One region of the Priestia sp. YIM B13489 genome, then DNA from elsewhere that is predicted to be linked to it. Evidence: riboswitches for the same ligand, from Rfam matches in the RefSeq annotation. Region 1 holds a riboswitch; each other region holds the start of a gene.

Region 1 (7,692 bases):
ACCTCATTTTTTAGTATGTCCCTGCAATGCATCAATTAAAAGATAAAGCTATATTTCCCCAACAATAATTTGACTACACGCTACAACTCATTCCCTCAAAAATTAATCTATCCTTTAACCTTACAAAAATCGAACATCAATGGGTTTGCTTAACCTCATTTTATTCTTTAATTCGAATACGTATAAATACGAAAAATGAGCACATACTGTACCTAATCAGATTCCTCCTTTTGCTGACAAATCGTTTCTCCTTTAATATGTTAAGTTTACAAAAAACATCTGTCTTCACAGGTGTTTTTTATTTTGAGAAAATATATTAATTTGTATACAAACTAAGTTTTATTTTACTTCTAGTAGGGGAATAAAATAGTAAATTAAATTGGAGAGGATGAGGGGGTTATGATAGAGATGGAGGTAAAGAACCTTCAAAGGTCAGAAGCTAAATTTAGAAAGGCTGAATCAGAATACTTAAATAAGGCAATCGAAGAGTATTTCGTTCGTCGTACATACCATAATGCACCAGTAGTTGATGCACTTCGATATGTACTAACGATTGATAATAAAAGGGAACATTTAGAAAGTGCCGTTGAACTTTTTGGAGATAATATCAAAGAAGTAAATAACCAAGATATTATAAACTATTTAAATCAATGTAGATGTTATAAGGAAATAAGAGATATAGTCTAAATTTGATGCTATCTTATGAAAAAATTTATTGTTCATAAATAACCAAAAGGGGATTGGAGATATGAACTATAAACAAAGGGATTATTATATTAGCGCAAAAGAAAATGAATATTATAAAGTACTAAATGTAGTCGATTATATGTTAGAGGAAGCAAAAAGCAACAATAAATATCCTATATGGGGTGAAAAGCTAAGAACTGAGTTAAAAGAAAGTGCTGGCAACAATCTTACTCCATGGCATTTTAATACAATAATATCCGTACTTTTAGATTACGTACCTGATGAAGTAAAGAATAAACCTAATGCTAAGTCACTCTAAGCGGGTGGCTTTTTATGATGTGCATAATATGTAAGTTAAAACATGTGGTGAATAGCAAAAAGAAAGGTGAAATAGTAATATGAGTGATACTGAGATTGTGGGTTTGAGTCAATAACCCGGAGTCATTCTCTCAAAAATAAGTGTAAGGACTTAATTACAAGGTTTCCATAAAATTATACTTAAATGATTCTTGCGTGAAAGGAAATTTACTGTTATATTAAATTCAATTAAATATTTTCTTATTTCAATATTTTTTGAAGTGAGGATAGAGGCGCAAAGATCATAAGTATACAATTTGAGGAGAATGAGATCCAATGACAATTGTGGAAAGGGGTATTTGCCGAAGCCGAAAGAATCTCATGTTCTTGAAGCTGGTTCTGCTGTTGAATAAATACAGAACTGTCATATGGGAAACTGTATGGAGGGCTATCTTACGCACGGAAACTATTTTTGATAAATATTGTTTCTACTGCAGCAACGAATCCCTCGTTGCTGCTTTTTTGCGTTTCTTATGAATGGCCCTAGCCCCTCTAATTTTTAAAAATTTATAAAGGGTGTGTAGTTATGAATTTTGGCCAAGTATTAACAGCAATGGTTACCCCGTTTGATCAGAATGGCGAAATTGATTTTAACGCGACGAAAATGTTAGTTGAGCATTTAATTACAAATGGCACAGATAGCTTAGTTGTAGCTGGTACAACTGGAGAGTCTCCAACATTAACCACAGAAGAAAAAATTAAATTATTCCAATGTGTGGTAGAAGCTGCTGGGGGAAGAGTCCACGTCATCGCTGGAACTGGCTCAAACAACACGCAAGCTTCGATTAGCTTAACGAAACTTGCAGAGGAAACAGGAGTCGATGGTATTATGCTCGTTGCTCCATACTATAATAAGCCGTCTCAAGAAGGCTTGTACCAGCACTTTAAAACGATTGCCCAGTCAACCTCTTTACCAGTTATGCTTTACAATATCCCAGGGCGAAGCGTAGTTAACATTTCTGTTGAAACAATTGTTCGTCTATCAGAGATTCCTAATGTTGTATCAATTAAGGAAGCAAGTGGCAACTTGGATGCCATGGCAGAGATTATTAGCAAAACACCTAGCGACTTTACACTATACAGCGGCGATGATGGGTTAACAATACCAGTATTAGCAATTGGCGGGGCAGGAGTTATTTCAGTTGCTTCCCATATCATTGGCAATGATATGCAAGAAATGATTAATGCCTTCAAAAATGGCGATGTCCAAAAAGCTGCTGCTACACATCGCAATCTGCTTCCAATTATGAGAGCATTATTTATTGCGCCAAGTCCTTCACCAGTAAAAGCTGCATTAAATCTAAATGGAATACAAGTTGGCGGTGTTCGTTTGCCAATGGTTCCTTTAAGCAATAAAGAGCAAAGTGCGCTAGAAGAAGTTCTGCAAACTAGCGGCATTAACGTTACCTGTTGAAATAAATAAAAACAGATTAGAAGAGAGAGCATAGCTAAAACGACCGATTCAATCGATGCATTAAGGCAAGATTGGTGCACAAAGCTCAAGATGGATGAATCATCCTTTAGCTAACTCCTAAAAATAGAAAAACTCCCTTAACGCATTGGGGGAGTTTTTCTGTTTTTTCTATGTATGTATACTATATACATCTTCAGTTGCCATACAGAGGGAGACCTATTTCACTATATGTTCGTTCTTCTGTCGGTATTGGTGCAAAAACTTATATCTTAGTCAACACGATTCCGCATAAAGTAAGAATAATTCCTATTAATTGATATTTTTTAAGTCTTTCTTTAAAGATAATTAAGCTCCCAATTAAAACAACAATACAATTTAAACTAATGATTGGATAAACCACGCTGGATGGACCTTCCTTTAGGGCGAATAAATAACAGCTGTAACCAATCGTACTTAATATACCAACTAGTATACCTATCTTTATTTCAATTTTATGTGCAGTTAATTGTTTAAATTCTTTCCGAGCTAATAAACTTAAATAGACAGCTCCTCCACCATACATTGAAACAAGCATTTCACCCATGCTAAAGTGCTGATACGTGCTGAATTTCATAATAACACCAACTGTGCCGATAGATAGAAGAGCTAAACAGCAGCTCAAAATCCATAATTTATACTCTATGTGTGCCGTTTTGTTTGGTTGATACTGAATAATACAAGCTGCCAATATAATAATGACGATACCAATCCAATTTGTTAAAGGAATGGATTGAGGAAATAATAAGGATGTAGCTATAACAACAATGACTGTATTCATCGCAATAATGGTAGATGTAATACTCGCAGGTCCTTTCTCAAAGGCTTTCGACATTTGGATATTGCCATTGGCATTTAATATACCGATTAGTGCCCCCGTTAAAATAGGTAAAATGTGAAATTCAAAACTTCCTTTAATAAGAGTAAATAATAAGAGGATAAAAAAAGAAATCCAATAAAAGAAAAGTTGAATACACACTTTAGATAAATGTTGAAGAGCACCCCATTTAAATAAAGTATTATTTACTCCGAAGCATACAGCTGTCCCTAAAGCAGATATAAACCATAACATAGTGTGTAATTCCTTCCTAGTAGTTTTTATACTACTAAATTATACAATTTATATAATAGTTTTAATATTTCAATTTAATGAAAAATAGCTTCGAATAACTCTTTTGTAAAAGTATAAAGATGAGAAGTATAAATTTATTACGAACCAACGGATTGTGCTCTTTTATTAAAACCTCGTTTCCTATTATTCTTACACCTTTTTACTGTCCAATAAAATGCGATGAATTTTTCAAATCCATTCACCATTTTCTTCTCATTAAAACCTAAAGCTTTGTATCCTAAAACTCAAATGGACGTTTTAGAAGATGAGGTGCGGGAATCAAGTGAAGTAAGACCATGATTAAATAAAGGAGGAGTTGCTATGAATATAACAGAAGTGATGACTTCTAATGTTGAGACAGGTAACCTTAAAAGTTCATGTGGTGAGGTAGCTAATATGATGAAGAATGTAGATGTAGGAGTTATTCCAATTTGTGAAAATGATAAACTAATAGGCCTAATAACGGATCGTGATTTAGTCGTCAAGGGATTAGCTAATAATTTTAATACGAATACACAAATATCTGAAATGATTACCACTGATGTCATTACTGGTACAAAATGCATGTCTGTAGAGCAGGCTTCAGATCTTATGTCTCAGCATCAAATACGCAGACTTCCTATTGTAGAAGGTGGAAAACTCATTGGAATGGTTTCTCTGGGAGATTTAGCGGTAAGTAATACTTCAAATAAAGAAACAGGAAAAGTTCTTGAGAATATTTCAGCTCCTGCTGAGCTTAATAAATAAAAAAAACTCTTTTTGTACTTCATCTTATAGATAAGAGCAAGCTAATAAAAATTAGCTTGCTCTTAGTTTATATATAACAACACATGGCTATTACAGCTTTTAAAGATCTTGTATTCAATAGCTCCAGCAGTTTATGGCTTTCTATAGAATTAGCCAAGTTTAAACCCATTTTCGTCCTGGATTTTTTTATCATTCATTTTTTATATCCACAAAAAGTTGCCCGTTTAAAAAACTACAATATAAAATACGTTTCACGTCTTTGTATCCTCTTTGTTTCAATTCGTTGAAAAGCCAAGAAGAGTTTTTATTTATTAGATTTAAATGCTTTTCTTGAATGATCCCATCAATAACAAGGGGAAGTAAAAATACAGATCCTGATTTATCTTTGCTTTCTGGTTTTTTAAATACAGATAATGTACCCGAAGGCTCTAATATCGCATAATCCACCTCACGGATATCTCCTATATTTTTATCCCGAAGCTGTAAAAGCAAGTCGTCCAAATTATAACGTGATTTCCTCATTTGCTTTTCATCAATCTTTCCTTGTTTTATTACAATAATAGGTTGCCCATCTAGTACTCTGCGTAACTTTTGACTTTTTAATTGGATATATGTAAGGCCTATTTGGATAACTGTTAATATAAGAATAGGTACAAGTTGATAAAGTAAAGAACCTCCCGTATCCTCAATTGCAACAACTCCAAGTTCACTTATCATAAGCACAACAACAAGGTCAATGACATTTAGCTGATTTATGCCTCGTTGGCCGATAAAACGAAAAATAATAATAATAACAACATATAATAATATTGTACGCCAGCTTACTTCGATGATTTCCACTTTACGCTCTCCTTTCATTAGAATCTTTTTCTCTCTTGGAACAGGGATGAATGTAATATATAGATTTATACACTTAGCTGATTCTCTAGGATGTTTATTTCTTTATGTTAAAAATTAAATGAGTAACGTACAAAGTGTTTAAAGTGTTATTCATGGCACTAGATTTTTAACAGAAGCATTATATAAACAATTAACTGGGGAGAACCTTCATTATGTTAACTTTGTTTTGTATATCATATGCATTAAAAAAGATGCCGTTTAGGCATCTTGAATAGTTTGCTCAAGGTATTAGTATTTATACATTTAGCTGTCTAATACCGCAGCCATATTTATACTCTCATATATATGTGCTAAAATAACCAGTGAACCAATCCCTCTAAAAATTAGAGGGATGTACAGTTGATATATTAAAGGCAAATCGTATGTCACTTGTAGAAGAAGTTGTTTTCCAAATCGAATCCTTAAATGAATATAGAGTATATGGGAAAATAGAAGACAGATCCTTTCTGAAACGAATTTAATGCAACAATTTGAAGTGAACCGAAATGCATTGAGAGAGGCTATACAATCTGTCGTACATACTGACCGACTACAAACAAAGCAGGGAAAAGCTTATGAAAAAGCTGACATCCAGCTGCATAAAACAATGTTAGAAGCATCACATAAATCATATGTTAATTGATTTATATAACCATAGGATAGATTTTTTACATACATCTGGTCATCAAATAGTTGAAGTAAGTTCTCATACCGATTTTAATTGAACCTACTTTGTAAACTTGTGGATGCTACCATGGCAATCTGCACAGTAAATGAATATATTACTTAATTTTAAAAACTTTAAGATTATATACGGAGGGTCTATAACTACCATGGGTATCCCACACACAACAAATCAACTAGAACAGCCAAAACTAAATATAAATCCTAAAATAGGATTACTGATTATAGGCATTATCCTAATTGGAGCTAATCTCAGAGCCCCTTTAACATCTGTGGGCCCACTGGTAGCTTCTATTCGTAACAGTTTAGGAATATCTAATACTTTAGCAGGAACAATAACTACAGTGCCTTTACTAGCTTTTGCATTCCTATCTCCTTTTGCTCCCAAGTTAGCTCGGCGTTTTGGCATGGAGTTTACGCTATTTATTTCTTTAATCTTATTAACAATCGGAATTGGAATACGCTCTTTTGGTGGAGTAGAAACATTATTTGTAGGAACGATCTTAATTGGTTTATCTATTGCTATTGGAAATGTATTGTTACCTAGTCTAATTAAACATAACTTTGCACAAAAGATAGGCATGATGACAGGAATTTATGCAGTTTCTATGAATTTATGCGGCGCTATTGGGTCTGGTATAAGTATTCCCATTTCTTCAGTATCAGGTTTAGGATGGACCGGAGCCCTTGGATGTTGGGGGATTTTATCTCTTCTTACCATTTTCATTTGGCTACCACAATTGCGAAATCGACATAAGTCTACGAAGTCTCAACAAACAGTGCAAAAGGTTGAATCTATTAACTTATGGCGTTCTAGATTAGCATGGAATGTCACATTGTTTATGGGATTTCAATCCTTTATCTTCTATACAGTTATTACATGGATGCCGGAAATTCTTGAACAAAAAGGATTGAATACTCAGGACGCTGGCTGGATGTTATCGTTAATGCAGCTTGCTGTACTTCCTATTACGTTCCTCGTTCCTATTTTAGCCGACCGTTTGCAAGATCAGCGTTTATTAGTAGTCATTCCAGCTGTTTTGCTTATTGGAGGATTATTCGGTATCTTGTACGGAAATACACTCCTTATCCCATTGTGGATTATTATGGTTGGAATTGGAGTCGGGTTTGTATTTAGTTTGGCAATGATGTTCTTTAGCTTACGCACACAAAGTACTAACGAGGCAGCAGAATTATCCGGTATGGCTCAATCATTCGGTTATCTTTTATCTGCTGTAGGGCCTGTGTTATTTGGAGGGCTACACGACATTACACACAGCTGGACTATCCCTTTATTGATGCTAGTTTTAGTTTCAATCTTTATTTTTATCGCCGGTATGGGAGCAGGGAAGAATGAATATGTGACTTCTAAATAATAAAGAGGTATAAAAGCCCTTTAGAACTGAGGTTTTAAAGGGCTTTTATACTTGGTATTATTTGACGGCTTCTTTTTCTACCAATCATCCGCATTATATAAACTGACTTTGTATGTGCTATACATACTTTAGTGGTGAATGTTTTTACTAAATTTTCTTTTCACAGATTCAGCTATAGATATAATTAGTAGGGAGATAAGTGATGAGATAAAAGCAGTAAAGCTAATTGTTCCTACTCTCATCCCAATCCAGCCTCCGATAAGGAAACTTACGATAACAACGCCAACACTAACCACTCCTACAATTAGAGGTGTTATATATTTAATAGTAGGTTTTTTTCTGCTGAGTGCATATGAAAGTGCAATTAAACCAGCAATTATAATTGTAGAAACTATCTGTAA
Region 2 (7,692 bases), 210 kb from region 1:
CGCTTCCGGCGATAACTCAATCAAGCTTCGGTAACGTTCTTCGCTTTCTTTTAAAGCCGTTTCAGCCTGCTTGCGTGATGTTATATCTCGATAGACAAAAGCAATGCATAGCGGCCAATCATTCATATTTTCAACGCGGAAGAGTGTGACGCTTACATTAATTAAATGACCGTCTTTATGCTGTCTGACCGTCTCAAATTCCGTTTTCGATTCACCTGATTGAATGGTCTTATGAAGTTCGCACACTGGCTCCTTTAAAAACGAAGGTATAATCGGAAGAGGCTTTTGATGAATTTCTTCAAACGTCCAGCCAAATGTATTCTCAAACGCAGGGTTCACTTGAAGCGTTTTCCCTTCTAAGTCAACGACAGCAACAGCATCTGCGTTATGATAAATAAAAGGCTGAACCTGTTCTTTTTTCTCCTGATAACTAGTTATATTCACGCAATGTCCCATAATTTCAGGCTTTTCTGTGTAAGATAAAGGGGTTAAGTTTACTACATAGCGTTTATCATTTATTTGAAGCTCGTACATAAGCTTTTTCTTTTTGTTTAGTGCTTCGAAAAAATGCTCATACGAGACCCATTCTTCTAGAGGTATTTTTTGGTCATGAACGCTTTCACCTTGATACATACTGTAAACAAGATGGTCATCTTTTTGTTTGTAAGCAAATATGATTCCTAGCGCCTCAGCTGAATGATTTTCTGCATGTAATCGGACTATTTTTTTATTTTTGTTCATCGTTCATATTTACCTACCCCTCACTAACATCTTTCCTACTCGTTCTCATTCTCTTAATTTTACATGAGGATTTTAGAATTTACTAGATAAAGAAGCGGATATTTTCCATTCATTCACATAAAAAAAACGCCTGTAAAGGCGCTTTTTTATGTGAATAGGAATTACTTTGAATGATGCATTTTATGACAGTGTCGCTTTGGCACAAAACCATTTTGCTCCATATGCTGATAGCGATTTTCCATATGTGAAGAAATGTTTTGACTCTCCGTTTTGCTTAGCACCCCGTACTCCACATATTTTGAAAGTATTTCTTTCTTTTTTGCTAGCATTTCTTTGTACAGCACGGACAGTTCCTGCTTTTGCTCAGACGTCAACTGCACGTCTTTTGTTTCTGGCTGAGGATTATTTTCCGCTAATACAGGCGTCGCGCTCATAAATAAAAAAGCTGCTGCTGCACTTATCATAATCTTTCGCAAACAATCTACTTCCTTTCATCATATAGTAGTTATAGTTTGCGAACTTCTATTTGTTTTCATTCATTCTGTTTGCTTAAGACTCGATAGCTCCTCCTACATCATAGTCGCTAAGATCAATTTCCATTTCCATTTCAAGTGCTAATTTAGCAAGCTCTGAACCAAGATAAGGACCCGACGTTAAGCCTGAAGCTCCGAGACCATTCGCTACTAGTATTCCTTCGTAAGCCGGAAGAGCTCCAATGACTGGCAAGAATCCTGGAGTAAATGGTCGAAACCCTACCCTTGTTTCTAAGACTGTGCTTTCTGTTAAGCCGGGAGCAATTGATAAGGCCTTTGAAAAAATCTCATGCATCCCCCCAGCAGTTACTCTCAAATCATAGCCCGTGTCGTTTTCATGTGTTGCTCCAATGACAATTTGACCTTGTTCAAATGAAAGAATATATTGATCGCTTGGAGGCATCACAACGGGCCAGTCTTTTGTATCTACATCAGGGAGATGCAAGTGGACAATTTGCGCTTTTTGAAAGCTTGCTAAAAATTTCACTCCAAGAGGCTCTAGTAATTGATTTGCCCACGCTCCTGCCGTTACGATTGTTGTACTTGCTAGAAGGGTTTGTCCATTTACGGAAACGCCCGTTACTTGATTATTTTCATAAAGTAGTTCTGCGTTTCCTTCTATTATTTTTGCACCGTTTTTCTTCGCTGCATTCACAAGTGCGTTTCGAAGAGCTCTTCCGTTAACGCGAGCGGCTCCACTAATATGAACTGAACTGTATTCTTCTGAAAGAACCGGAAACAAAGCCTGTGTTTCTTTAGCGGATAAACGTGTAATCTCGCCTATTTCAGGAGCTTCTTCCCGACGCTTATATGCTCTTTCTTCCATTTTTTTAAGCTTTTGCTCATCAGTATGTAAGCTAATTGCTCCTACTCGCTTATATCCCGTATCCGTTTCTCCATCTTCTTCTAATTGCTGAATTAATGTTTGATAGTACTTAGCGCCGCCTTTTGCCAAGCGGTACCATGCTTTATTTCGACGCTGCGAAAGCCATGGGCAAACAATTCCTGCTGCTGCATCAGTAGCTTGACCTGCATCCTTGCGATCTATCAATGTCACATCTGCTCCTGCTTTTGCTAAATGATATGCTGTAGAAGCTCCAAGTACCCCAGCTCCAACTACGATGTATGTTTTCATACCAAAACACCCTTTTCTTTCTTCTAATATTCTCATGCTATATGTACGCAACTTTAGCATAGCAAAAAAAGAAGTCACATACTAGGCGAAGCTATCTTGAGCTTATTTTTGAATCTTGCTGACTTTGACATATAGCTCCTTTCATTGTAAACAAAAGCGCAATAAGTTCTTTTACGGGAATTATGGTGAGATGAAGCAAACCACAAATAGTGATCACCCATATTTAACACTGCGCTTACCGCTTTTTTATTATAGTTTCTGAATAAAAAAATGAAAGAATAAAACCACTATAATATGTAAATAAAAAGAAATAACCATTATTTTAAGGAGAGCGTATGCAATCTTCATTTGTATTATTTTTCATCATTCTTGGTTTACTATTTGGCAAGTGGCGAAGGTATCAAGAATACTATCCTACTTTGCTGTTTTGGGTCACAGGGAATTTGCTTTATGAAGTGCTGCTGTTTCATCACCGCGTATGGGTATTTCACCCTGTAGGTATTGATCACCTTTTTCTACCCGATCACCTAATGGTTTCCCTTGGAATAACTTTAATTATTTATCCGTTTGTTATACCGGTTTTTTTAGGAAGGCTGCCGCTGCATGTAAGCGGCAGGCTGTGGTGGATTCTTTTGTGGGCGCTTTTATTTACTGTGATTGAGTTCATTGCTTATGTTAATCACAGTATCACTCATCATTATGGATGGTCGCTGCTGTGTTCTTTTCTCTTCAACATTGCCACGTTCTCACTTTTAGTCATTCATCAGAAGACAGCACTGGTCGCTTGGATTCTATCTGGAAGCTTCATAGCTTTCTTATTTATTTTTTTTGATATTCCTATGCCTTAACTTTTCATTGACTAGACGGAGGAAAAGGAAATATAATAGGAATTACATTTAAATATAATTTTCCTCTCTGAGAATAGAGGTGCATGAAATCAAGAGTCACTTATTGGAGACTAATGGAGTCTGTGAAGATAAGTAAAAGGGATTTCGTGCCGAAGTATATAAACATCCATTGTGTTCATATACTGGTTCAGTATTGAATAAATGCTGAGCTGTCACAAACCATTTGGTTTGTGGAGAGCTATTGAAGAGATGTTGATGCCTAGAATGTAATAATACTTTATTATTATGAAACCAAGACGCGTGAACATCACTTCACGGGTCTTTTTTGTGTTTTTCTACTGACCATCAAAGTTCAAAGTTATAGTTGAATGATTTAAATGGAGGGATACGGATTATGTACTTACATGGAACGAGTAAAATTAACAGCAGCAATCATTTAGAAATTGGGCAGTGCGATACGGTCGAACTGAAAAAACAATACGGCACTCCCCTATACATCTACGATCAAGAATTAATTGAAACGAAATGCAAGGCCTTCCATTCAGCCTTTCGAAGAAGCGGATTTTCATATCAAATCGCCTATGCAGGGAAAGCATTTCTTTGTATGGAAATGGCTAGCCTTTTAACGAAGCTTGATATGTCACTAGATGTGGTCTCAGGAGGCGAATTATTTACAGCGCTTGAAGCTGGATATCCAGCTGAACGCATTCATTTTCACGGCAATAATAAAACGATTGAAGAAATGGAAATGGCTCTTGATGCGAATATTGGCTGTTTTGTTGTTGATAACTTTACCGAACTTGAAGTTTTGCATGCCTTAGCAGCTGAGCGCAAACAGAAAGCATCTATTCTTCTGCGTGTTACTCCAGGAATTGAAGCCCATACACATGAATATATTATGACCGGACAGGAAGACTCCAAGTTTGGATTTGGTCTTTCCAATGACCAAGCCATGAAAGCGGTAAGTTCTGCGTTAGAAAAGCCTTACTACGATCTTTTAGGCATTCATTGTCATATTGGTTCGCAAATTTTTGAAGTAGATGGTTTTTCTCGCGCCATTGATATTTTAACTGATTTCTTAGTCAGCATTCGTGATAAAATGGAATTTGAAGTAAAAGTTTTAAACGTAGGTGGTGGTTTTGGTATTCGTTATACCGAAAGCGACTCTCCTCTTCCAGTTGAGTATTATGTAGATGCACTGACAGAAAAGCTAAGCCGCACGTTAACTGAACAGAATTATACCCTTCCAGAAGTCTGGATTGAGCCTGGAAGAAGCATCGTAGGAGAAGCAGGTACAACGCTTTATACAATTGGATCAACGAAGGAGATTCCAGGTGTACGAAAATACGTAGGAATTGACGGCGGTATGACTGATAATATCCGTCCTGCTCTTTACGATGCAAAACATGAAGCTGTCTTGGCTAATAGAGTGACGGATAAAAAAGATGAAACAGTATCAATTGCGGGTAAATGCTGTGAATCAGGAGATATGCTTATTTGGGATATTGATTTACCGCGCGTTAATCAAGGAGATTTATTAGCAGTGTCCTCTACAGGTGCCTACAACTATTCAATGGCTAGCAATTACAACCGTATTCCGCGCCCTGCTGTTGTATTTGTAAAAAATGGAGAAGCTCGTCTTGCTGTAGAGCGAGAAACATACGAAGATTTGGTGCGTAAAGATGTAAAGCCAGTCGTTACTACGTATGCAATGAGCAAATAATAGCTGTTCTTGCGTAGTAAAGAAGCTATTGTTGTTTGGAGGAAATCTAACTATGGTTTTAAGTGTATTTAAAACGTACAGATCATCGCTTATTCTGCTTCTCGCTATTTTAATTGGCGGGATAGCAGGATATGCTATCGGGCCGGATGTGGCAGTCGTAAAGCCCTTTGGTGATTTGTTTCTTAATTTAATGTTCATGATTATCGTTCCCCTTGTCTTTTTTAGTGTGGCTTCGGCGATCGCAAACATGAATGAAATGAAGCGTCTTGGTAAAATTATGCTAGGTATCGCCGTTGTGTTTATCGCCACTGCTGCTGTTTCAGCCGTTTTAGGCTTTTTAGGCGCATCACTTTACAATCCGCTACATAATGTAGATACTTCTGCCATTAAAGAATTGATGGGTGACAGTGAAAATACAGCTGAAAAAATGACGCTTTTAACTCAGCTTGTTAGTACATTTACTGTACCTGATTTTGTTCAGTTATTTTCGAAAGAGCACATTTTACAATTAATTGTCTTTGCCGTTATTTTCGGTATTGCTACAACGATGGCTGGCGAAAAAGGACAGCCTATGGCGAAATTTCTGACTTCGGGTCAAGAAGTATCGATGAAGGTTGTTAAAATTGTGATGTACTATGCCCCAATTGGTTTAGGATGCTATTTCGCTACTGTAGTAGGAGAACTTGGACCAAAGATCTTACAAGGGTACGCTAGAGCATTTATTCTTTATTTATTAATTGCAATCGTTTACTATTTCGGTTTCTTTACGCTATATGCATGGATTGCTGGCGGTAAAGCAGGAATTAAGCTGTTTTGGAAAAATGCAGCTGCTCCTTCTATCACCGCTATTGCTACCTGTTCTTCTGCTGCATCTATTCCAGTCAATTTAGATGCAACAAAGAAAATGGGTGTGCCGCTGGATATTGCTGAAACAGTGATTCCACTAGGAGCAAACACGCATAAAGATGGTTCTGTTATCGGTGGTATTCTAAAGATTGTTTTCTTATTCAGTTTGTTTGGCAAAGATATGACGTCTGCTACGAGTATTTTGAGCATTTTAGGCGTAGCCTTTTTAGTTGGAGCCGTAATGGGAGCAATCCCTGGAGGCGGTATGATTGGCGAAATGTTAATCATTACAATTTACGGATTTTCGCCAGAAGTTCTGCCCATTATCGCGGTCATTTCCACAATTATTGACGCCCCTGCTACGCTTTTAAACAGTACGGGAAATACAGTAACAGCGATGCTTGTTACAAGGTTTACAGAAGGAAAAGACTGGATTAACAAAATTATCACCACCGATAAAGTCGCTTAGTAAAAAAGCAAAGGGAACAGTCTTAGTGACTCTCCCTTTGCTTTTTTCGTGTGCAGTAATATCGATAGCGGTGTATAAAGTCTGTACATACGCACATTCTAAAGGTATGTTTCATAACCGGACTGGAGGTGTCGTCTAATGAGTAACGCTGCAGGAGGTTCAAAGAAAAATCAACCGAATGATGCGAATCACGTAAGCGCAGAAACAAAAGCTCATCAAAAACGTCTTACTGAGCAAAACAAACAAGAGCATCAAGCTGAAGAACGAAAATAAAATGACGTTAAAGAGCGCAGCGCCTGCGTTCTTTAACGTCATTTTATTTTTAGAGAGAACTTCATACCCCTGCTCGTTATGGGGCTATCGTACAACCTCCTTTCGAACTTTTACATATTCTATTAATAGGTTTGTAAAAGGAGGAATGACATGGTGTTTTCTTGGCTAGAGATTACAGCTGCAGCCTTTGGACTTTCAGTTATTTTGATAAGTTTTGCATTTTTACCCGAACGCACATACAAAAGTCTTTATATCCCTCATCAGCTAGTAGCAAAATCTATTTTTCTCTATAAAAAGATTATTCGTTTTATAAATCAATTTCGACAGAAACTTTAGCTCATTTCCTTTCCCTGTTTTTATTCATTGGATATATCCTCCCCCTTTTTAATCAGCGCATTTACAGTAAATAATTTAGTGGTTAAAATAAAGAGTAAAGAAAAAGGATAAGCAGTTTGCAGAAATGGAGTTTCACATGGAAATCAGAGACTTAGAATACTTTATAGAGGTAGCGAATCATAAAAATTTTACAAAGGCAGCGCTGCAAGTTCACTTGTCACAAACGGCTTTAAGTAAAGCCGTCAAAAAAGTAGAAAATGAACTAGGATTTGAGCTTCTTGATCGTTCAACAAGAGAATTAAAGCTAACCGATGCAGGAGAAGTCGTGTATCATCAGGCAACTAAAGCTCTGTCGGTGTTAAAAGACATGCCTCACTTGTTGGGAGATTTAATGAACTTGCAAACAGGGCAAATCAAGATGGGAGTCCCTCCGCTCATCGGGACCTTGTTTTTCCCGAAGATTGCAAAAGCATTTAATGAACAATACCCTAAAGTATCTCTAAAGCTTATTGAATTTGGAGCAAAAAAAATTGAAGCACTTGTGGAAGAGGCTGGTGTAGATATGGGGATTGTTATGCTTCCTCTTACAAGCGGCCATGATGAGCATTTTCACGTATACCCGTTCGTTAAGGAGAGATTTCTTTTATACGCGCATAGAAACCATCCTTTAGCAAAACGTTCTTCCGTCTGGATGAAAGAATTGGAGCATGAAAAATTCATTATGTTCAGTGAAGAATTTACGCTGCACGACCGGTTAATTCAAGATGCTTTAAAATCAGGTTTTGTGC
Region 3 (7,692 bases), 1.1 Mb from region 1:
TCGAGAAGTTGAAGAAGTATTATATGAGCATGAAAAAATTCAAGAAGCTGTAGTGGTGGGTGTTCCTGACCCATATAGAGGAGAAACGGTGAAGGCTTACATTGTATTAAAAAATGGTGTAAGATGTACTGAAGAAGAGTTAAATGAGTTTTCTAGAAAGTATTTAGCTGCTTATAAAGTTCCGCGCCTTTATGAATTTCGAAATGAGCTTCCCAAAACAGCGGTCGGTAAGATTCTGCGACGAGCGCTGATTGATGAAGAAAATGAAAAGCATAAAAAGGCGACGTAATCGATCGTCGCCTTTGATTTTTTTCCTGAAACATAATTGACAGATACTTGCGGTTTCTTTATTATAAAGATATGAATGAATAATCATTCATATTTTAAAGGAGCGTATAAGATTGAGAAGAAATAAGCCAAAGTATAAACAGATTATCGATGCAGCTGTAGTAGTAATAGCAGAAAACGGATACCACAATGCTCAGGTTTCTAAAATTGCTAAGCAGGCTGGAGTTGCAGACGGTACGATATATTTATATTTTAAAAACAAAGAAGATGTCTTGATTTCCTTGTTTCAAGAGAAGATGGGACAATTTGTAGAAAAAATTTATGAAGAACTGGCGGGAATTGAAACCGCGGCAGAAAAACTTCATGTGTTAATTGACAAACATTTTTCGTTTCTAGCGGAGGATCATCATTTAGCTACAGTGACCCAGCTCGAACTGCGTCAATCGAACAAAGATTTAAGATTGAAAATTAACGATGTATTAAAAGATTATCTGACTCTCATTGATTCTATTTTGCAGACAGGAATCGAAACGGGTGAGTTTTCTGAAAATATAGATATTCGTCTTGCGCGACAGATGATTTTTGGAACGATTGATGAAACTGTCACAACATGGGTAATGAACGATCATCGATATGGTCTAATAGAATCGGTAGATAAAGTCCATTCCCTGCTGTTAAACGGCTGCAGCGGCTCATAATCGTAAGTGAGCCTGCTGCTCCCCTGCGAGGGGAAAAGCGCAAGGTAATGAAAATAGAAAGAAAGGGTGGCGTAAACAAATGGAAATTATCCAGGTTGAAACTGTTGATGCAATAAGTTTCATTACGTTGAATAGACAACCTGCTAACGCTTTGTCTCAAGACTTATTAAAAGATCTTTCAAGTGTTTTAAAACATTTAGAAGATAGTAAAGAGACAAGGGTTATCGTCATTAAAGGTGAAGGGAAATTCTTTTGTGCCGGTGCTGATATAAAAGAATTCACATCACTTCAGCAGGAAAAAGAATACGAGAAGCTTGCTGTTAACGGTCAAGAGCTCTTTGAGTATATTGAAAATTACCCAAAACCAGTGATTGCAGCTATTCATGGAGCTGCTTTAGGCGGAGGGTTGGAGCTTGCTATGAGCTGCCATATCCGTTTGGTAACAGAAAATGCTAAGCTGGGCTTGCCTGAGCTTCAGTTAGGGATTATACCAGGATTTGGAGGAACTCAGCGATTACCTCGTTATGTAGGAGTTCATAAGGCTTGTGAGATGATGCTGACAAGTGATCCAATATCCGGAAGCGAGGCAGTGGAGTTAGGATTGGCAAATGCAGCTTTTGAAGAAAGTCAGCTTATCAATGAAACATTTTTACTTGCTAGAAAAATTGCCAAAAAAAGCCCAATCTCTGTTAAAGCCACCTTGCAGCTGCTTCAGCATGTAAAAACAGATGCTTATTACAGCGGCATCAAAAAAGAAGCGCAGTTTTTTGGAAGCGTATTCAAAAGCAGGGATGCTCAAGAAGGCGTAGCCGCTTTTATTGAAAAGCGCCAGCCTAAATTTTTAGGAAAATAAGCTTAGGAGGGGAATTGAATGAATATTTACGTGTTAGTAAAAAGAACATTCGATACAGAGGAGAAACTTTCATTAAAAAATGGTCAAATTGTTGAAGATGGGGCTGAATTTATTATTAATCCTTACGATGAGTATGCAGTTGAAGAAGCTATTCAGCTAAAGGAAAAGCATGGCGGGGAGATTACGGTCGTGAGTGTAGGAGGGGAAGAATCAGAAAAAGAACTCCGAACAGCTTTGGCTATGGGAGCAGATAAAGCGGTTTTAATCAATACGGAAGATGACATAGAAGATGGCGATCAGTACACGACTTCTAGGCTGCTGGCACAGTACTTAAAAGAACAATCTCCTGACTTAATTTTGGCAGGAAACGTAGCGATTGACGGAGGTTCGGGCCAAGTGGGACCGCGCGTAGCAGAACAGTTAGAAATCCCTTATATTACGACGATTACAAAATTAGATATCGAAGGTGAAAAAGTGACTGTTGTACGCGATGTGGAAGGTGATTCCGAGGTTATCGAAACGTCGCTTCCTCTTTTAGTAACAGCTCAGCAGGGACTTAACGAACCTCGCTATCCATCTCTTCCAGGGATTATGAAAGCGAAGAAGAAACCGTTGGTTGAAGTGGAATTGGATGATTTAGATTTAGATGAAGATGATGTAGAAGCAAAAACAAAGACAATTGAAATTTATTTGCCTCCGAAAAAAGACGCAGGACGCGTACTACAAGGAGATATAAAAGATCAAGTGACAGAACTGGTCAATTTACTGCATAAAGAAGCAAAAGTCATTTAATAAGTCAAAAGTTAAAACAATGGGGGTATTGCAATGGGACGTAAAGTGTTAGTTCTAGGAGAAGCACGTGATGGGGGATTACGAAACGTATCGTTTGAAGCGATTTCCGCAGCGTCTACTGTAGCTGACGGTGGGGAAATTGTTGCAGCGTTAGTAGGAAAGGACGTAAAAGCTTTAAGTGAAGAGCTTATTGCATACGGAGCGAATAAAGTTGTTGTGACGGAGCATGAAGATTTAGCTGCTTACACATCGGATGGTTATGCTCAGGCGTTATTAGCCATCATTGAAAGTGAACAACCTGAAGCTATCGTATTTGGCCATACGGCTCTTGGCAAAGACCTAGCGCCAAAACTGGCAGCTCGCTTAGACAAAGGACTTATCTCAGATGTGACGGATGTAGAAGTTGGAGGGGATCAAGTAGTCTTCACCCGCCCAATTTATTCTGGTAAAGCATTTGAAAAGAAAATCATGACCGATGCTTTTACGTTTGTCACGATTCGTCCAAATAATATTTCACCGCTTGCAAAAGATGAGGGACGTACAGGCGATGTAGAGGATTTAAATGTTGAAATCAAAAACCTGCGTACAGTTGTAAAAGAAGTTGTACGGAAAGCAACGCAAGGGGTTGATTTATCCGAAGCAAAAGTCGTGATTGCAGGTGGTCGAGGTGTAAAAAGAACGGAAGGTTTTGGACCTCTCCAAGAACTAGCGGACGTGTTAAATGGAGCTGTTGGGGCGTCTCGCGGAGCGTGCGATGCAGATTACTGCGACTATTCTCTTCAGATCGGTCAGACGGGCAAAGTAGTCACACCAGATTTATACATTGCCTGCGGAATCTCGGGAGCCATTCAGCATTTGGCCGGCATGTCAAATTCAAAAATTATTGTTGCCATTAACAAAGATCCTGAGGCGAATATTTTTAAAGTAGCTGATTACGGAATCGTTGGAGATTTATTTGAAGTGGTGCCTCTGCTAACGGAAGAATTCAAAAAGCTGAAAGTACAGTCTGCGTAAGAGGCTGAGACAAAAGGATTTTAGACGAAGTGAAAAATGAACCATTGATCAAGATGTTTGATTAGTGGTTCGTTTTTTTGTTAGGGTAAACGCAGGTTTCATGTGTGTGGGTCTTTCTAGCAGTTGATTGGAGGGCAAGGCGAAGACTCCTGCAGAAAGCAAAGTCTTGCACAGAAATCATCTGCGGTGTCGCAAGCGGTTCAGCCCTTGTATACTATTCGTTCGTCTTTAGATAGGATTCATTTCGTTATGTCTCAGCCTCATGGAAAACGAAATTTTCTACGTATGTTTTTATGTGAATTGTACAAACTAGAGCGGAGAATAAACAGTATAAATGTAAGCAAAAAGTTAGCAAACCTTATTTGAAGGTGATATACTGTGAGTAGAATTTGGATATTGCATATATTTAGGAGGAATTAAAATGGCTATTGCACATGCTACAGATAAAAACTTTACAGATGAAATTAAATCAGGCCTAGTGCTTGTTGACTTTTGGGCACCATGGTGTGGCCCTTGTAAAATGATTGCTCCAGTTCTTGAAGAAATCGATGGCGAACTTAACGATAAAGTTAAAATCGTGAAAGTAGACGTTGATGAAAACCAAGAAACGGCTGGAAAATTTGGTGTTATGAGTATCCCAACTTTAGTATTATTTAAAGATGGAGAGAAAGTTGACCAAGTAGTTGGTTTCCAACCAAAAGAAGCATTAACAGAATTAATTAATAAACACGCGTAAGTCAAAACCTAGCTCAGGCTAGGTTTTTTCTTTTTCTCCACTTTTTCTCTTTTGGGAATACTTTTATTTAGCGAATATGCGTTCGTTTGTTTTATACTAGATGTAAGGAACACCGCCATAAATCCGGCTTATGTGCATGTATTGTAAAGCAGGAAAGAATGTAGGTTACGCTTCATAAGCGAATGTATAGATGGACAGAGTAAGAGAAGAGGAAGGAGAAAAATATGAACGATTATTTAAAAGAAAAGCTGGCTATTTTACCGGATCAGCCCGGCTGTTACTTGATGAAAGATAAATATGGAACGGTCATTTACGTAGGAAAAGCAAAAGTATTAAAAAATCGAGTGCGCTCCTACTTTACCGGATCTCATGACGGAAAGACGCTTCGACTTGTAAACGACATTGTCGATTTTGAATATATCGTCACATCTTCTAATTTAGAAGCACTTATTTTAGAAATGAATTTAATTAAAAAGCATGATCCAAAATACAATATCATGCTTAAAGATGATAAGGGTTATCCCTTTATTAAGATTACAGCTGAAAAGCAGCCCCGACTTGTTATTACAAGAAAAATAAAAAAAGATAAAGGGAAATACTTCGGGCCTTATCCTAACGTTCAAGCTGCAAATGAAACAAAGCGGCTTCTTGATCGCATTTATCCATTAAGAAAGTGCTCTACCATGCCAGACAGACCTTGTTTGTATTACCATATCGGGCAATGCCTAGCTCCTTGCGTAAAAGAAGTAAAAGAAGAGCAAAACAAACAAATTATTGAAAATATCACGCGGTTTTTAAATGGTGGATATGAGCATGTCAAAACAGAATTAACTGAAAAAATGTTAAAAGCTTCAGAAGAACTTGACTTTGAACGGGCTAAAGAATATCGAGATCAAATTGCTCATATCGAAGCGACAATGGAAAAGCAAAAAGTAACGTTTAATGATTTTGTCAATCGAGATGTGTTTGGCTATTCTTATGATAAAGGCTGGATGTGTGTTCAAGTTTTCTTTATTCGCCAAGGGAAGTTAATTGAGCGAGAAGTTTCTATGTTTCCTTTTTATAAAGAGCCAGAAGAAGATTTCTTAACTTTTATCGGTCAGTTTTATGCCAAAAATATTAAGCCAAAAGAAGTAATGGTTCCAGCAACGATTGATGCAGAGTTGGCTGAGAAATTAGTAGAAGCAGAGGTTCAGCATCCAAAGCGAGGCAAAAAGAAAGAATTAGTAGAACTTGCGTGTAAAAATGCAAAAATTGCGCTCGGTGAAAGATTCTATTTAATTGAACGAGATGAAGAGCGCACGGTTGGCGCAGTTGAACGGTTAGGAGAAGAGCTTGGAATTGCCGCTCCTTATCGGATTGAAGCATTTGATAATTCAAATATTCAAGGGACAGATCCCGTTTCTGCGATGATTGTTTTTGTTGATGGGAAACCGGAAAAGAAAGAATATCGCAAATATAAAATTAAGACCGTAAAGGGACCAGATGATTACAGTTCCATGAGAGAAGTCGTTCGCAGACGGTATTCCAGAGCGTTAAAAGAGGGTCTTCCGCTTCCAGATTTAATTGTTGTAGATGGAGGCAAAGGGCATTTAGCTGCAGTACAGGACGTTCTCGAAAATGAATTGGGACTTTTAGTGCCTACAGCAGGTCTTGTCAAAGATGATAAGCACAGAACCTCCAACCTGATGATTGGTGAGCCTCCTCAAATCATACCGCTCGAACGCAATAGTCAAGAATTTTATTTGCTTCAGCGAATTCAAGATGAAGTTCACCGCTTTGCGATTACCTTCCACCGTCAAGTGCGCTCTAAGTCCGCTTTTCAGTCTGTTCTGGACGATATTCCGGGAGTGGGCGAAAAGCGTAAAAAAGCTTTGTTAAAGTATTTTGGTTCGGTGAAAAAATTGAAAGAAGCAACGGTTGATGATATTCGAAATTCAGGTGTTCCTCAAAACATCGCTGAAAAAATTTATGAAACATTGCAAAAATAGTCTTGAAATAATAGAAAATATTTGATAAGCTATTAACTAATTTCATACGACACTTCATCAAATGAAGTGAAGATAGAGGTGCAAATTTAATCAGTACGTATCAGGAAGGGTATGAGCTCTTATGAATGATGCGGAAAGGGAAATTTGCCGAAGTGAACATTACCTCATAGTAATGATTGCTGGTTCTGCGTTGAATAAACGTAGGATTGTCAAGATGTAGATTCTTGGAGAGCTATCTCACGGCAGTGGACGGTTATGTTTTATAATTTTCGTTCGTTAAGCAATGAGAGCTCATCTCATTGCTTTTTTTATTGTCTGAGTAAAAAAATTTAGCTTCTCATCATCCTGCATATGCAAATTTATTGAAAAGGAATGAACAAAATTATGGCATTAATCGTTCAAAAATTTGGTGGAACATCTGTTGGTTCTGTTGAACGTATCCAACATGTAGCAAACCGTGTTATTCAAGAAGCAGAGCGCGGTAACCAAGTAGTTGTTGTTGTATCGGCAATGGGCAAAACTACAGATGCACTGGTGAAATTAGCAAGTGATATTACGGACAGTCCAAGCAAACGCGAAATGGATATGCTTCTTACAACTGGAGAACAAGTAACGATTTCCCTGTTAACAATGGCCCTTCAATATAAAGGGTATGAAGCAACTTCGCTAACAGGTTGGCAAGCTGGTATCCAGACGGAAGCAGTTCACAGCAATGCACGAATCCAGCACATTGACACGACTCGTATTCAAAGCCAATTAGATAGAGGCCGAATCGTAGTAGTAGCTGGATTCCAAGGCTGTTCAGGAGATGGTAGCATTACAACATTAGGTCGAGGCGGCTCTGACACGACGGCAGTAGCTCTTGCCGCAGCATTAAAAGCTGCAAAATGTGATATTTATACAGATGTAACAGGAGTGTTTACGACAGATCCGCGCTATGTAGAAGATGCTCGTAAGCTTCACTCTATTTCATATGACGAAATGTTAGAATTAGCTAATTTGGGAGCAGGGGTGCTGCATCCGCGCGCTGTTGAGTTTGCAAAAAATTATCAGGTACCGCTAGAAGTGCGTTCAAGCTTAGAAAACGAGAATGGAACGATTGTTGAGGAGGAAGTTTCAATGGAACAAAACTTAGTCGTAAGAGGAATTGCGTTTGAAGATAATATTTCACGAGTGACAATTGAAGGGTTAAACAACGAGTTGCAAACTCTTTCTACTATTTTTACAGCATTAGCAAAAGAACAGTTAAATGTGGACATTATTATTCAAAACGTAACGGCTAATAATCGTCTCTCTATCTCATTTTCTATTAAAACCGTA

The links. Region 1 has a riboswitch for lysine ahead of dapA (4-hydroxy-tetrahydrodipicolinate synthase). Riboswitches for the same ligand answer to the same signal wherever they lie in the genome.
Region 2: it holds a riboswitch for lysine, as region 1 does, so the genes downstream of both, lysA (diaminopimelate decarboxylase) here and dapA (4-hydroxy-tetrahydrodipicolinate synthase) in region 1, are expected to answer to the same signal.
Region 3: it holds a riboswitch for lysine, as region 1 does, so the genes downstream of both, ACFX4W_RS07815 (aspartate kinase) here and dapA (4-hydroxy-tetrahydrodipicolinate synthase) in region 1, are expected to answer to the same signal.

The regions. Positions count from the first base shown of each region.
Region 1 is NZ_JBHZOQ010000053.1:1,484,095-1,491,786, forward strand. It holds gene ACFX4W_RS13405 (hypothetical protein) at 400-687, shown strand; gene ACFX4W_RS13410 (hypothetical protein) at 749-1,006, shown strand; lysine riboswitch at 1,265-1,443, shown strand; gene dapA (4-hydroxy-tetrahydrodipicolinate synthase) at 1,571-2,458, shown strand; gene ACFX4W_RS13420 (DMT family transporter) at 2,721-3,566, opposite strand; gene ACFX4W_RS13425 (CBS domain-containing protein) at 3,927-4,352, shown strand; gene ACFX4W_RS13430 (DUF421 domain-containing protein) at 4,542-5,192, opposite strand; gene ACFX4W_RS13435 (hypothetical protein) at 5,692-5,874, shown strand; gene ACFX4W_RS13440 (CynX/NimT family MFS transporter) at 6,065-7,291, shown strand; gene ACFX4W_RS13445 (YesK family protein) at 7,420-7,692, opposite strand, start outside.
Region 2 is NZ_JBHZOQ010000053.1:1,270,099-1,277,790, reverse strand. It holds gene ACFX4W_RS12400 (PAS domain-containing sensor histidine kinase) at 1-741, opposite strand, end outside; gene ACFX4W_RS12395 (YckD family protein) at 903-1,217, opposite strand; gene ACFX4W_RS12390 (NAD(P)/FAD-dependent oxidoreductase) at 1,291-2,409, opposite strand; gene ACFX4W_RS12385 (CBO0543 family protein) at 2,745-3,257, shown strand; lysine riboswitch at 3,324-3,506, shown strand; gene lysA (diaminopimelate decarboxylase) at 3,652-4,980, shown strand; gene ACFX4W_RS12375 (dicarboxylate/amino acid:cation symporter) at 5,033-6,295, shown strand; gene ACFX4W_RS12370 (hypothetical protein) at 6,434-6,568, shown strand; gene ACFX4W_RS12365 (hypothetical protein) at 6,719-6,904, shown strand; gene ACFX4W_RS12360 (LysR family transcriptional regulator) at 7,041-7,692, shown strand, end outside.
Region 3 is NZ_JBHZOQ010000053.1:357,105-364,796, reverse strand. It holds gene ACFX4W_RS07850 (AMP-binding protein) at 1-289, shown strand, start outside; gene ACFX4W_RS07845 (fatty acid metabolism transcriptional regulator FadR) at 402-986, shown strand; gene ACFX4W_RS07840 (enoyl-CoA hydratase) at 1,066-1,839, shown strand; gene ACFX4W_RS07835 (electron transfer flavoprotein subunit beta/FixA family protein) at 1,858-2,631, shown strand; gene ACFX4W_RS07830 (electron transfer flavoprotein subunit alpha/FixB family protein) at 2,665-3,645, shown strand; gene trxA (thioredoxin) at 4,067-4,381, shown strand; gene uvrC (excinuclease ABC subunit UvrC) at 4,606-6,372, shown strand; lysine riboswitch at 6,438-6,615, shown strand; gene ACFX4W_RS07815 (aspartate kinase) at 6,757-7,692, shown strand, end outside.